Regions from separate parts of the Sporosarcina pasadenensis genome, predicted to be linked through region 1. Evidence: a T-box and tRNA genes for the amino acid it is inferred to sense, from the RefSeq annotation. Region 1 holds a T-box; the other holds one or more tRNA genes.
The links. The T-box of region 1 lies ahead of ileS (isoleucine--tRNA ligase). A T-box ahead of a tRNA ligase gene usually reads a tRNA of that ligase, here a tRNA-Ile.
Positions count from the first base shown of each region.

Region 2: it encodes a tRNA-Ile, which carries the amino acid that the T-box ahead of ileS (isoleucine--tRNA ligase) is inferred to sense. The anticodon was not compared.

Region 1 covers NZ_JBFEGM010000001.1:546,794-553,840, forward strand. Annotated here, with positions in the region: gene lspA (signal peptidase II) at 1-463, opposite strand, end outside; gene ileS (isoleucine--tRNA ligase) at 751-3,510, opposite strand; T-box leader at 3,551-3,765, opposite strand; gene AB1K89_RS02795 (DivIVA domain-containing protein) at 3,822-4,328, opposite strand; gene AB1K89_RS02800 (YlmH family RNA-binding protein) at 4,423-5,199, opposite strand; gene AB1K89_RS02805 (YggT family protein) at 5,255-5,545, opposite strand; gene AB1K89_RS02810 (cell division protein SepF) at 5,571-6,023, opposite strand; gene AB1K89_RS02815 (YggS family pyridoxal phosphate-dependent enzyme) at 6,020-6,724, opposite strand; gene AB1K89_RS02820 (PRC-barrel domain-containing protein) at 6,787-7,029, opposite strand.
Region 2 covers NZ_JBFEGM010000007.1:213,494-220,540, reverse strand. Annotated here, with positions in the region: rRNA gene rrf (5S ribosomal RNA) at 28-143, shown strand; tRNA gene AB1K89_RS11850 (tRNA-Val) at 245-320, shown strand; tRNA gene AB1K89_RS11845 (tRNA-Thr) at 343-418, shown strand; tRNA gene AB1K89_RS11840 (tRNA-Lys) at 426-501, shown strand; tRNA gene AB1K89_RS11835 (tRNA-Ser) at 525-617, shown strand; tRNA gene AB1K89_RS11830 (tRNA-Met) at 814-888, shown strand; tRNA gene AB1K89_RS11825 (tRNA-Asp) at 892-967, shown strand; tRNA gene AB1K89_RS11820 (tRNA-Phe) at 993-1,068, shown strand; tRNA gene AB1K89_RS11815 (tRNA-Gly) at 1,075-1,148, shown strand; tRNA gene AB1K89_RS11810 (tRNA-Ile) at 1,150-1,226, shown strand; tRNA gene AB1K89_RS11805 (tRNA-Asn) at 1,228-1,302, shown strand; tRNA gene AB1K89_RS11800 (tRNA-Ser) at 1,310-1,400, shown strand; tRNA gene AB1K89_RS11795 (tRNA-Glu) at 1,408-1,479, shown strand; gene AB1K89_RS11790 (transglycosylase domain-containing protein) at 1,587-3,710, shown strand; gene AB1K89_RS11785 (AAA family ATPase) at 3,927-5,105, shown strand; gene AB1K89_RS11780 (vWA domain-containing protein) at 5,121-6,560, shown strand; gene AB1K89_RS11775 (M20 family metallopeptidase) at 6,961-7,047, shown strand, end outside.

The DNA.
Region 1 (7,047 bases):
TCTTGTTCTTTTTTTCATCTACAATGACGTAAAGTATAATAAGGACGACGCCAACCGTCAATGCTGCGTCCGCCACGTTGAATATTGGAAAGTCATAATTGATGACAGGGATGAGGACATCAATGAAGTCAACAACCTCTTTCCGAAATAATCGGTCGATGAAGTTCCCGATCGCTCCGCCCAATAAAAACATCAGGCTGGCACTCAATAATTTGCTGCCCTTCGCTTCTTTGTGGAAAAAATAGATGATGCCTCCGACAACTACTATTGTGACGATATAAAATAACCACATCTGCCCTTCTAGCATTCCCCATGCCGCTCCTTTATTCCGGTGCGATAAGAGTGCCAAATAAGGTTCAGCGATAGGGATTCGTTCCCCAAGATTCATGTTTTGTACAACAAGCCATTTTGTCAGTTGATCGAGCAATATTAAAAAAATAGCCAATCCATAATATAGTATCAATCCAAAAACCCCCGTCCGACAGTTTCTGTTCCATTTTACCACAAAATGATTCCAATCATGAAATTGGCATGCGCTTCGATGGAAAAGAAAAAGACTGTTGCAACAGGAACAAAGCCACAGTTGCAAACAGCCTTTACCAAAATGCTTATGAATAATAGGATTTCCGCTTCAGGCGGACGCTTTCCGCGGGCACGGCTTCAATCTCCTCGTCACTACGTTCCTGCGGGGCTTTCAGCTCGCGCTTTTCCCGCTGGAGTCGCCGCCTTACGCTCCAATCCAATATTTAATCAATAATACTTCTTTACAACATTTGCACAACGTGAGCATAGAGCTGGGTGGTCTGAATCTGTGCCTACAGTTTCAGAAATCGTCCAGCAGCGATCACATTTTTCACCGTCCGCTTTTTCTACAAGGACAGTTGCGGAGTCGAGTTTTAAGGCTTCTGATGGCAAATTACCTTCTTCGCCTTCCTCGAATTTGGAAACGATGAAGAATTGAGCGTAATCGATATCTTCCGCTGTCAAAATACCAGCCATTTTTTCCGGCAAAGCAACAGTCACTTTCGCTTCGAGCGATTTACCGATCACTTTTGCATTCCTTGCCTCTTCAAGCGCCTTCAAAACATCGTCGCGCACAAGCATCAAACGGCTGAAACGCTCGCGAAGTGCCTCTGCTTGATCTCCAAGGTCTTCCGCTTGCGGCATGTCAGTCAACTGTACGCTTTCCTCTTCGACATGCTCTAGATATGCCCAAAGTTCATCCGTCGTATGCGGGATGACCGGCGTCAATAGCTTCAATAGAGCGACGAGTGAATCGTACATGACGGTCTGCATCGCACGGCGGTGCGGGTGATCTACGCCTTCGATATAAACGACGTCTTTCGCAATATCAAGATAGAACGAGCTCAATTCGCCTGTACAGAAATTGTTCACTGCATGATAGACGCCTGCAAACTCGTATTTCTCGTAAGCTTCAAGGACTTCATTAATTAAATCTTGCAACTTCACATAAACATATTGGTCAATCGGACGCATATCATTGAACTCGATACGGTCAGAAGCCGGATTGAAATCTGCAACGTTTCCATGCAGGAAGCGGAGTGTATTTCGGATCTTGCGGTATACTTCCGATACTTGCTTGAAGTTCGAATCGGAAACCCGTACATCTGCCGTATAATCGACTGACGACACCCATAGACGAAGGATATCGGCACCTAGTTGATTCATCACTTTTGAAGGTACGATGACGTTGCCGAGCGACTTGCTCATTTTGCGCCCTTCCCCATCCAATGTGAATCCGTGGCTTAGTAGCCCTTTGTATGGAGCAATTCCGTTGATGGCGACACTTGTCGTCAAGGATGAGTTGAACCATCCGCGATATTGGTCGGAGCCTTCCAAGTACAAATCGGCCGGATAGACGAGATCGTCCCTTTCCACTAACACGCCTTGATGTGTAGAACCGGAATCGAACCAGACGTCCATAATATCCGTCTCTTTTGAAAACAGGCCGTTCGGACTGCCTTCATGCTTGAAACCTTCCGGAAGCAAGTCTTTCGCGTCCCTTTCAAACCAAATATTCGAACCATGTTCCCTGAACAGTTTTGCAACATGTGCAATCGTTTCATCAGTAAGGATGGCTTCTCCATTTTCCGCGTAAAATACCGGAATCGGAACTCCCCACACACGTTGACGTGAAATACACCAGTCACCACGGTCGCGTACCATATTGTACAAGCGTGTTTCGCCCCATGAAGGAGTGAATTTCGTATTGCGAATCGCTTCTAGCAATTCACTGCGGAATGATTCGATGGATGCGAACCATTGTGCAGTTGCACGGAAAATGACCGGTTTCTTCGTACGCCAATCGTGTGGATACGAGTGAGTGATGAAGGAAAGTTTCAACAAAGCTCCTTCTTCATCCAATTTTTTCGTCACTTCTTTATTTGCATCTTCATAAAATAACCCTTCAAAGCCAGGAGCCTCATCAGTCATGACACCTCGGTCATTGATCGGAGACAATGCGTCGATACCATATTGTTTCGAGACGTAGAAGTCATCTTCACCATGACCTGGCGCTGTATGAACGCAGCCAGTACCAGCTTCTGCCGTAACATGGTCGCCAAGCATGACGAGGGAATCGCGATCATATAGCGGGTGCTTCGCAATTACTCTTTCTAGATCAGAACCTTTTACCTCGCTAACAACTTCATATGATTCCCAGCCGATCTCTTTCGCAACAAACTCAACGAGATCTTTCGCCATGAGGAACTTATTTCCTTCCACATTGACAATAGCGTATACGAATTCCGGGTGGACCGAAATTCCAAGGTTTGCGGGAATTGTCCATGGAGTCGTCGTCCAGATGACGATTCGGACATCCTCGTCAACAACACCAAGACCGTCCTTGATCGGGAATGCCACATAGATGGAAGGTGATTTTTTATCTTTGTACTCAATTTCCGCTTCAGCTAGTGCTGATTCGCTTGAAGGGGACCAGTAGACAGGCTTCAGACCTTTGTAAATATAACCTTTCTTAGCCATCTCGCCGAATACTTGGATTTGCCTTGCTTCAAATTCAGGTTTTAATGTGATATACGGATTTTCCCAGTCACCACGTACGCCGATACGTTTAAATTGTGAACGTTGGCTGTCGATTTGACTGTAAGCATATTCCTCGCACATCTTTCTGAATTCAGCGACGGAGAGCTCTTTACGATTGACGCCTTTGTTGACGAGAGCTTGCTCGATCGGAAGACCGTGTGTATCCCAGCCCGGCACGTAAGGTGCGTGGAAGCCGGTCATCGATTTATGACGAACGATCATGTCTTTCAGCACTTTGTTAAGTGCATGCCCCATGTGCAGATCACCGTTCGCATATGGCGGTCCGTCGTGAAGAACGAAGAATGGGCGTCCTTCGGTACGTTTTTGCACTTTTTCGTAGATGTTCATTTCTTCCCATTTTGCTTGCATATCAGGTTCTTTGTTTGGTAAGTTGCCACGCATTGGAAATTCTGTTTTCGGCATGAGCAATGTGTCTTTGTAATCCATCCTGTTTCCTCCTTTGGAAATAAAAAAACCCCGTCCCTATGTAAGGGACGAGGGATTATTCTCGCGTTACCACCCTAGTTGCAGCATGATAAAATCATACTGCCTCTCAGAACACCATAACGGGGTGCATCCGGGATTGATTTTCGTCAATCCGGCTCTGGAGTGATTTTCGTTTCCGTTTCAGGCCAGGCTCCCACCGCCCCCGGCTCGCTTTGCTTGAATTTCGGAAAGTACTCTCTCTTTCAACGCCTGTTCCTGCTTATATGGTCATTATTATATGTGTGAATGCGTTGGAATGTCAAGCATCCCTGTCATTCTACATCTGCAGCGGACTCAAGATGTTCTGTATCCGGCTCATATTCTAAAAGTTTTTCCCAGTCGTCTGTCTTGATCATATCAAGTTGGGCTTCAATCAACATGCGAAAACGGTTTCTAAACACTTTCGATTGTTTTTTCAAGTCCTCGATTTCCATTGCAATTTTACGAGCGCGGGACAATGCTTCATTCACAATACGGTCCGCATTTTTCTCCGCTTCTTTCACAATTAGCTTCGATTCCTGGACCGAGTTGCGTCTAACATCTTCAGCTGCTTCCTGGGCAATCAAAATGGATTTCTGCAACGTCTCTTCAATCGTATTGAAATGGGAAATCTTTTCTCTCGTTTCCTTCAAACTGTTTTTCAAAGCTTTATTCTCTTCCAGCACGTTTTCATAATCCTTCATGATCTGTTCGAGAAACTCATTCACTTCATCTTCGTCGTAACCGCGGAAACCGCGGCTGAAATCTTTATTATGTATATCGAGTGGTGACAATGCCATCTTCTGTTCCTCCCTTTCGAGTAAATCATCTATTCCCTATTATACATGCCATCCTCATATAAAACAGCAGTTTTTCAGACGGTTGTCTGAAAAATCATTCTAACCTACCAATCAACAACCGTATTTTGTCTTTTCGGGTCCTTCCTTCTATCGACATAATTTTAAAACGGCCTGATCCTCTGATCGAAAGAATGTCTGATTCATTCACCTCGAACGCTTGCTGATTGCGGATGACATGATTCACTTTCACTTTATCATTCTGAATGAGCGCGACAGCTTTTTGTCGTGGACAATTCACTAAAGAAGCGACAAGAGAGTCTAGGCGCAATGAACTGATTGTATGGAGCTCTTCTTTCCACGACTCCGCCATGACGATCAAGTCATCAGAAGAACCGAGCTCTTCGATACGGACTTTCGATTTGCCGATCGACGTTAAATTGGCAGTGAGATAATCTTTCATCTCCTCTGCAGCGGCGAATTGGACGACATCTTCCTCCAAGCGGATATCTCCGAATTTCGAACGGTCGATACCAAGCGCCATAAGTGACCCTAAAATATCCCGATGTTCCAACGTCATAAATTTCGAAGGATACCTAATGGCAAAAACAGAGACTTGGAAATCAGCATCTTCCGGTTCGTAATAATCCGGGTAAATCAAAGCCCGTTGGCGTTCAGGCTCAAGGAATGCGCCATGGACCCCGAATTCAAGACCGGAACTCCTGACGATGGAGCTCAAAATGAATACCTGTCTTGGATCGAGAAATCCGGTGAGTTTTGGAGAATATGTATCCTCCACTTCACGCGTCCACCCGATTACCGTTTCAATGAACGGCTGCTCGTCTTTTCTAAAATGTTGTATGATCGAATCCACTTTTTTACGACTCCTTACGGGACCATTTTCACATGGGTCCCTTATAGAAAAAACCTCACATGAGTGAGGTAATGATTAATCGATATACTTCGTATACACCTCTGGAAATCAAATAATTCAATACAAAGATGGCAACAATCGGTGAAATATCAATCATTCCAAGAGGTGGAATGAACTTGCGGAAAAACCCTAAATACGGCTCAGTAATTTTCCCTAAAAAGATGCCGAACTTCGTTTCCCTTGTGGAAGGTACCCATGACATTAAAATATAAATAATGAGGAGTATCAAGTAAAGATCTATCGCTTTAAAAATAATATCAAAAACTATATTGACTACTGGTATCATATCCGTTTGTACACCTCATCCAATTCTATCTTTCAAAAAAATCCGAAATGGTCCCTGCCACTTCTACGTTCTCAGGCACACATAAGAAAATGTCAGTGCCAATCCGCTGAATATCCCCACCAAGTGCGTAGACAGTTCCGCTCAGGAAATCGACGATGCGGATCCCTTGATCGCGCTCAATCCTTTGTAAATTGACAACTACGGCCCTTTTATTCTTTAAGTGCTCCGAAATATCTTGCGCTTCAGCGTAGACACGCGGTTCAAAAAGAACAACTTTTGAAGATTTCTGAATGCTTTGCAAGCTGACAACTGTTCCCGGCTGTTGCTGTGTTTCCGCAATTTGCGGCTTTCGCGAAACCGCTCTTCTCGGCTGTTGCTGCTCTTGTACCGGATGTTGTTCCCGGACAGGATGCTCTTGCTGCAATTCTTCTTCTTCATCAAGATAGAACCATTTCTCAAATCGTCTTTTTATGCTCATTCGTCTCCCTCGCTCTCCGTTCCGACTAATGCGGTTCCGATTCTAACGTGAGTTGCACCTTCTTCGATTGCGATTGAATAGTCATTTGACATTCCCATAGATAATAGCGTGCACGGCGCATAATCTAAATTTTCAGCTGCGATTTGATCGCGAAGACTACGCAAGGAGCGGAATATTTTTCGAATCCACTCTTCGTCCTGCGTAAAGGGAGCCATCGTCATTAAACCAACAACTCGAATTTTATCATAGTCAGCGAGCTGAAGGATGAACCCCTCCAATTCAGATGGGGTTAACCCTGATTTGGACTCTTCCCCGGATACGTTCACTTGCACGAAGCAATCAACCGAAGATGCTGCCCGTTTTTGAATCTCTTTTGCAATACTTAGGCGGTCCAATGAATGAAGGAAATCGACTTGGTTAATAATGTCCCTCACTTTTCTGCTTTGGACATTCCCGATGAAATGCCAGCAGACATCATCAGATTGAATGTTTTCCTGCTTTGCGAGAAGTCCTTCCGGTCGATTCTCTCCAAGATTTGAAACTCCAATTTCGATGACTTCACGTGCCCTGTCTTCAGAGACTTGCTTTGTCACCGCCACGACCGTCACATCTTGACGATTCCTTCCTGAGCGATCACAAGCTGCTTGAATTTCTTGTTCTATTTTTTGCATACGTTGTTGAAGTGTGTCCAATGAAATCACTACTTTTCTGCTTACTTTGCTTTATTGTATCAATTGGATGGACACATATCAATGATAACTCTTCATTTATCAACCTTTTTGCCGACTAAAACGATGTCTTTGCCTATTGTGAGGACATCATCATACTTGATTTGCTTCAAATCCTTCATTTTCGAATCTGAAAATAAGGATCGTTCTGCTCCTCCAATTTGGAGTACGTCAATTTTGCCGTTTTTCATATCGATCGTCGCATCCTGCACAAATCCTAAGAAAGAGCCCTTTTTCACTTCAATCACTTCTTTTTTCTGTAAGTCCGAAAAACGCATATGCATAGCCTCCTTTCT
Region 2 (7,047 bases), on a different contig from region 1:
GAACGAACAAGCATCGTTCATACATAGTCTGGTGACGAAGGCGAAGAGGTCACACCCGTTCCCATACCGAACACGGAAGTTAAGCTCTTCAGCGCCGATGGTAGTAGGGGGCTTCCCCCTGTGAGAGTAGGACGTCGCCGGGCCAGCCATTTTCATTACATAAGAAAGAAGCGTTCAAGCATACGTGACTGACTGAACTAGTGAAGATGACACAGTAGTGCGAAGTCTATTGCATTTTTAACATGGAGGATTAGCTCAGCTGGGAGAGCACCTGCCTTACAAGCAGGGGGTCGGCGGTTCGAACCCGTCATCCTCCACCATACATACTAATACTAATGATTTGCCGGTGTAGCTCAGTTGGTAGAGCAACTGACTTGTAATCAGTAGGTCGTGGGTTCGACTCCTATCGCCGGCACCATTTTTATGAGCCATTAGCTCAGTCGGTAGAGCATCTGACTTTTAATCAGAGGGTCGCAGGTTCGAATCCTGCATGGCTCACCATTACCAGTAACTATGTTTTTCGTGGAGGAATACCCAAGCCTGGCTGAAGGGATCGGTCTTGAAAACCGACAGGGGTGTTAAAGCCCGCGGGGGTTCGAATCCCTCTTCCTCCGCCATTTTTTTGAAAAACAACAATAATGGTATGAAAACTGATTATGTAGGATTTAGAGTTCCTACTACTAACATTATCGCGGGGTGGAGCAAATCACATCACACCGAATGTGATTTGTGTAATTTCCTAAAAGGAAATTACAACAAAGTCCCACAGCAAACTGAATGCGTAGGATTTAAAATTCCTACTACTAACATTATCGCGGGGTGGAGCAGTGGTAGCTCGTCGGGCTCATAACCCGAAGGTCGCAGGTTCAAATCCTGCCCCCGCAACCAAATGGTCCCGTGGTGTAGCGGTTAACATGCCTGCCTGTCACGCAGGAGATCGCCGGTTCGATCCCGGTCGGGACCGCCATTTCTTAACTATTACATATATATGTGGCTCAGTAGCTCAGTCGGTAGAGCAAAGGACTGAAAATCCTTGTGTCGGCGGTTCGATTCCGTCCTGAGCCACCATTCTTTGCGGGTGTAGTTTAGTGGTAAAACCTCAGCCTTCCAAGCTGATGATGAGGGTTCGATTCCCTTCACCCGCTCCATGGGCCTATAGCTCAGCTGGTTAGAGCGCACGCCTGATAAGCGTGAGGTCGGTGGTTCGAGTCCACTTAGGCCCACCATTCCGCAGTAGCTCAGTGGTAGAGCAATCGGCTGTTAACCGATCGGTCGTAGGTTCGAATCCTACCTGCGGAGCCAATAACTTGGGGAAGTACTCAAGTGGCTCAAGAGGTGCCCCTGCTAAGGGCATAGATCGCGTAAGCGGTGCGAGGGTTCGAATCCCTCCTTCTCCGCCATAAGTTCGGCCCCTTGGTCAAGCGGTTAAGACACCGCCCTTTCACGGCGGTAACACGGGTTCGAATCCCGTAGGGGTCATACAAGAAAAAAATCCTATCAAGTTATTTATAAACTTGATAGGATTTTTTCTGTTTTATTAAACTCTGTAATCTGTGATTGAAGAAGGTGGGATTCATTTGAGTAGAATGGAACGTAGGAAGCAGCAAAAACAATTAAATAGAGGGAAGAAATGGTTTGCCTTAAAAAAACCTATCCGAATCCTATTATTCGGAATGGTAGTAGTGGCGATTTGTGGTTTGGTCATGGTGAATTTATTAATTTCCTCAAGTGATGTTAGTAAACTAGAAGAACCTGAACCGAGACCGACGTTAATTTACGATCAAAACGGAGAGATTGTTAGTAAAATTTCGAATTCCAATATTGAAGGTGTACGTTTAGACCAAATCCCAAAAGAGCTAATTGAAGCAGTAATCTCTGTTGAGGATCAACAGTTTTACAAACATGGTGGGATTAATTATTTCGGGATTGCGCGGGCATTTACTCAAAACACGTTAAAAGGTGAAGTTGTTGCTGGGGGAAGTACAATCACTCAACAGCTTTCAAAAAATGTATTTTTAACGCAGGAACGTACATACTCTCGTAAATTCAAGGAATTGCTTATCGCGAAGAAAATTGAGCGAACGTATTCAAAAGATGACATTATGGAACGCTACCTGAATCAAATCTATTTTGGCGAAGGGGCATGGGGTGTTCAACGAGCCGCGGAAGTCTATTTTGGCAAAGATGTAAGTGAATTAACGTTAAGCGAATCTGCTACATTAGCAGGATTGATTAAAGCACCTACTCATTTATCTCCTTATAAAAACTTGGAGAAGTCGGTGGAACGACGCAACATTGTTTTATCATTAATGAAAAATGAAGAGTATATAAGTCAAGCGGAGTTCGAGGAAGCGATCGGACAAGAAATTGTGTTAGCCGATTCAACAATGCCGAATTATAAAGGCAAATATCCATATTATATTGACTACATTATCGACGAGGCTGTCAACAAGTACGATCTAACGAAAAATGAAGTGCTATCTGGGGGACTCCATATTTATACAGAGTTAAATCCCGTCATCCAAGATGCCCTTGAAGAAGTCTATCAAGATGATCGCTATTTTCCAGAGAGTAAGCCCAATCAACTCATTCAAAGCGGTTCGGTCTTCTTGAATCCTAAAACGGGTGGGATTAGTGCCTTGGTTGGGGGCAGGGGAGAATATACGTATGGACGTTTTAATAATGCGACCCAGCTCGTCAGACAACCGGGATCGACCTTGAAACCACTTGTATACACTGCAGCGCTCGAGCAAGGTTATCAAATTTCGGATATGCTCGTTGACGAACCGATTAACATTAATGGATATTCACCGAAAAATTTCGATCATAAATTCAGAGGGCAAGTGACAATGTACGATGCAGTCACTCAATCGTATAATATCCCTCCCGTCTGGCTCTTGAATAACATCGGAATTGAAACTGGAGTGCGTACGGTAGAGCGGTTCGGCATCCAATTGGAAGAACAAGACCATAATCTTGGCCTGGCACTAGGAGGCTTGCACAAAGGTACTTCACCCCTGCGAATGGCTCAAGCTTTTTCCGCATTTGCGAATGATGGGGTCATGATGGAAGCCCATGCTATTGTAGAAATAAAGGATTCAGAAGGCGAAGTCATTGGAAAATGGCGTGAACAATCCGTAGAAGTTACAGAAGCGGAAGTTGCCCAGCAAATGACCTATATGCTGCAAGGTGCAGTCGAAGTTGGTACTGCTCAGAAAGCTCAAATATCAGGGATGGAAGTTGCCGGTAAAACAGGCACCACTCAGCTGCCAATCACTGGTGTCGATGGATCAAAGGATCATTGGTTTGTTGGATATACTCCAGACATCGTGGGGGCAGTTTGGTTAGGCTATGATAAAACGGATTCCGAACATTACTTAACATCGACTAGTAGTTTCACAGTGCCGCCAATTTTCGGGCAAGTCCTATCAAAATCGATCAGTGAATTACCTACGAAGAAATTTGATTTACCATTAATCGCGAAAAAGCAAAAAGAGCTAGAGGAACAGAAAGAAAAGTTGAAGAAGAAAGAGCAAAAACAAGAAAAAGAGAAAAGGAACCAGGAGAAGAAAAAAGAGAAAGAACGGAAAAAAAGAGAGAAGAAAGACGAGAAGGAAAGAGAGAAGAGAGAGAAGAAAAAAGAGAAAGATAAGAAGAAAAGAGAAAAAGAAAAAGAGAAAAAACATAAGTGGAAAGAACATGATGATTGAACGGTCGATTTAAGACTTTCTTAAAGAAAAAGCGCTTAAACGTTATTATACCAACGTTTAAGCGCTTTTTTTATGCTGTCTATGATGAAAATTTTGTCGTCGACAGATTAAAATGACCCAGTATCCTTCAAACTGTAATGTAAAGAAATTATCTTTCTGAGGAGAATAGGAAATTTCCTTTATTTTATTACATTACAAAGTAAGGAGTTATATACAATGACCATTGCTCATTTGACAAAGTTAGAGGAAATTAGACTGGCACTCAATGCGAAGTATTTTGAACGGGAGAACGAGGTTGAGGGGATTCTTGTCGCTCTGCTCTCGAGACAACATATGCTCATGATTGGACCTGCCGGAACTGCGAAATCTGCATTGGCAATTGAGTTAGCTAAAATCGTACAAGGAACAGAATACTTCCAATGGTTATTAACGAGGTTCAGTACACCAGAAGAAGTGTTTGGACCGTTGTCATTAAAAGACCTTGAAAAAGGAATATACAAGCGAAACACAAGAACTAAAATGCCAGAAGCGAATCTTGTTTTCCTGGATGAGATATTTAAAGCGAATTCGGCAATCTTGAATAGTTTACTGACACTTATAAACGAACGGATCTTTTATAATAACGGAACGCCAGTAAAAGCTCCTTTACTATCGGTTATTGGAGCTTCAAACGAATATCCTGAAGAAGGGGAAGGGCTGGAAGCTCTTTTCGACAGGTTCTTACTTCGGTTCGAGCTAGATTACATTGCCGATGAAACAAATTTTATTTCCATGATGAAGGGAACCGCTCAGGGTCTCGTCATGCCTTCCATGACGATGGAAGAATTACTTCAACTTCAGTTTTTAACGGACATTGTACCAATTCCGGACGACGTGTATGAAAAACTTTCGGAAATCCGCAATGAATTACGTGACGAAGGGATACGCCCTTCTGATAGGCGGTTTAAACAGTCTCTATCGATACTACAAGCGAAGGCGTTACTAAGCCAAAGGCAGGATGTGAAGGTATCTGATATTGTCATCCTTGAAAATGTGCTTTGGGAAACGGTGGACCAAAAAGATGCTGTATCTTCCATTATTCGCAATCATGCACAAGATGCTGTTACGCAAATTCTCTCTTCCATACAAAATGAAGCAAATGAAGTGTTCTACTCCATACTGCAGGACCAAACACCTGAGGCTGGAATGGAGGCGACTCAAAAAATGAAAGCCTTAGTGGCTGATTTGAACAAGCTCAAAAGTGACTATCATAGTCGGAATGCTGATATTGACACCTTACTTGATAAAGTGACCTCGATGGAACATGAGATCTTGAATAAAATATTAGAGCCGTGGTATTTTGAATCTCGAACTGAAAAGAAGGGATCCAACACTAGCACCTTTTTTAAAATGTGACAGGGAGTGTTCTTTGTGAAGAGACGTAAAAGTCACAATGCCAATCGATCAGTATTGAATACTGACGCATTCGATAAAAGACGTTTCAGAGAAATTTTTGAAATGTCATCGGGTCTACAAAGATTAAGAGGCGAAGGTGAGCTGCCGATGTTCGAGTCATTGCTCGCTGACATCTGGGCATCCTTATATAAGATGAAACCTGAAATTACCGGACAAGTAGACATTGATCTAGAGGTTAATAAGTCACTGATGGAAAGAATCATGGCGGAAGAAAGCTTTGTAACCTTTCGCAGCTTCACTCGTTTAGATGATTTGTCGTCAGCTATCGGCACGGTGAAGTTCGGAGAGAAGACGAACCAATGGCTCGCTGAGCAAAAAAAGGACGATGAAGACTTACAAAAGCAGTTAGAGGGAATTCTCGAAATGCATAGGCAACTTCGAAGGCACGATTGGCAAGAAGAGACTAGAAGTGAAAGCCACGAAACTGATGAGAATTTTACAGAATTGATGACTAAACTTGATGAGAAATTGCAACAGATACTTCGTATCAACAGTGAGAGTTTTTCGCAAGCAATGGTACAAGCCATTCAGGAAACAAAGCAGGTGAAGGATGGTCTCATATCGTTACTTGGCGGCATTAGATCGGGCAGAGGAGATGGAGACCTGAAAAAGGTTCCTTTACGAGACCAAATCTCATTAGCGGAAAAAATTGCTTCTAATAAAAAGATGAAAGAAATTGCGGAATGGGCAGGTCGGTTCAAACAGGTAGCCCGTAAAAAGCAGAAGACGAAATATAATGAGGCAGTCAATAGAAGTGGAGTCACAATTGGCACCGATATTGAACGGCTGTTGCCAATAGAGCTAGGATTGTACACGCATCCAACAACTAAGAACGACTTTCTCCGTAGGTTTATTGAAGGACAGACAATGATGTATGTACAGGAGGGAAGGGAGGTACTTGGGAAAGGACCAATCATTCTTTGCTTGGATCAGTCAAGTAGTATGCGAAGCCACGATACTCAAGCTAAAGGGTTTACATTAGCCCTTATGTCGATTGCTAGAAGACAGAGAAGGGATTTTTGTTTGATCTTATTTTCAACTCATATACAAGTCTTTAAATATGAAAAAGGAAAAGTAAAGAGCTCGGATTTGGTGAATTTGGCACAAATATTCCTAAGTGGTGGAACGAATTTTGCCCTACCTCTAAGTAGATCACTAAGCGTAATTAATGAAAGCCGTTTTAAAGAAGCGGATGTTATATTTGTTACAGACGGTGAGGACGAGATAAATGATTCATTTCTTGAAGAGTTCAATAAGAAGAAAAAAGAGAAAGCCTTTAATGTCCTGTCCTTTATTTTAGGTGGCCACGTAAATACAGTGGAATTGTTTTCGGATAAAGTTGTCATTATGAAAGATTTCGAAGACGAGAGTAGTTATGCTGCATTTGAAATTTAACTTAGAAGATGACCTTAAATGTTGTAATTCAACGTTTACGGTCATCTTTTTTTGGGGGGTGAAGAGTGTAAACTCTATTCATTCTGAATATAGAATTAAATTAATAATAAATTACTAGGGAAAAAAAGTTATTTTCACCAATATATTATTGTACTAGGCAGTAATAATAAAATCATGTATACTCCTATTATCGTTCTATTCAATGGGTTCACTATAACAAGTTAATATAGAGATATTGGAAGAAAAGTGGAGAAGGATAGAAACAATTATCATCATATTTACAAGAAAATTTATTAGTACTAAATGTAACAACAATTATTAATCAGCCGGTTGGGTTTACACGTTTAAGTTTTTAAACGAGGAAAAGAAAGCGCATACATTGTTTTAGGAGGTAATCATCTTGTCAACGGTAAGTAAATTTACGAAGGATTACTTGGTGAAAAATAAAACGAAATTTGAAGAGGTGAGTGAATATATTTTCAATCAC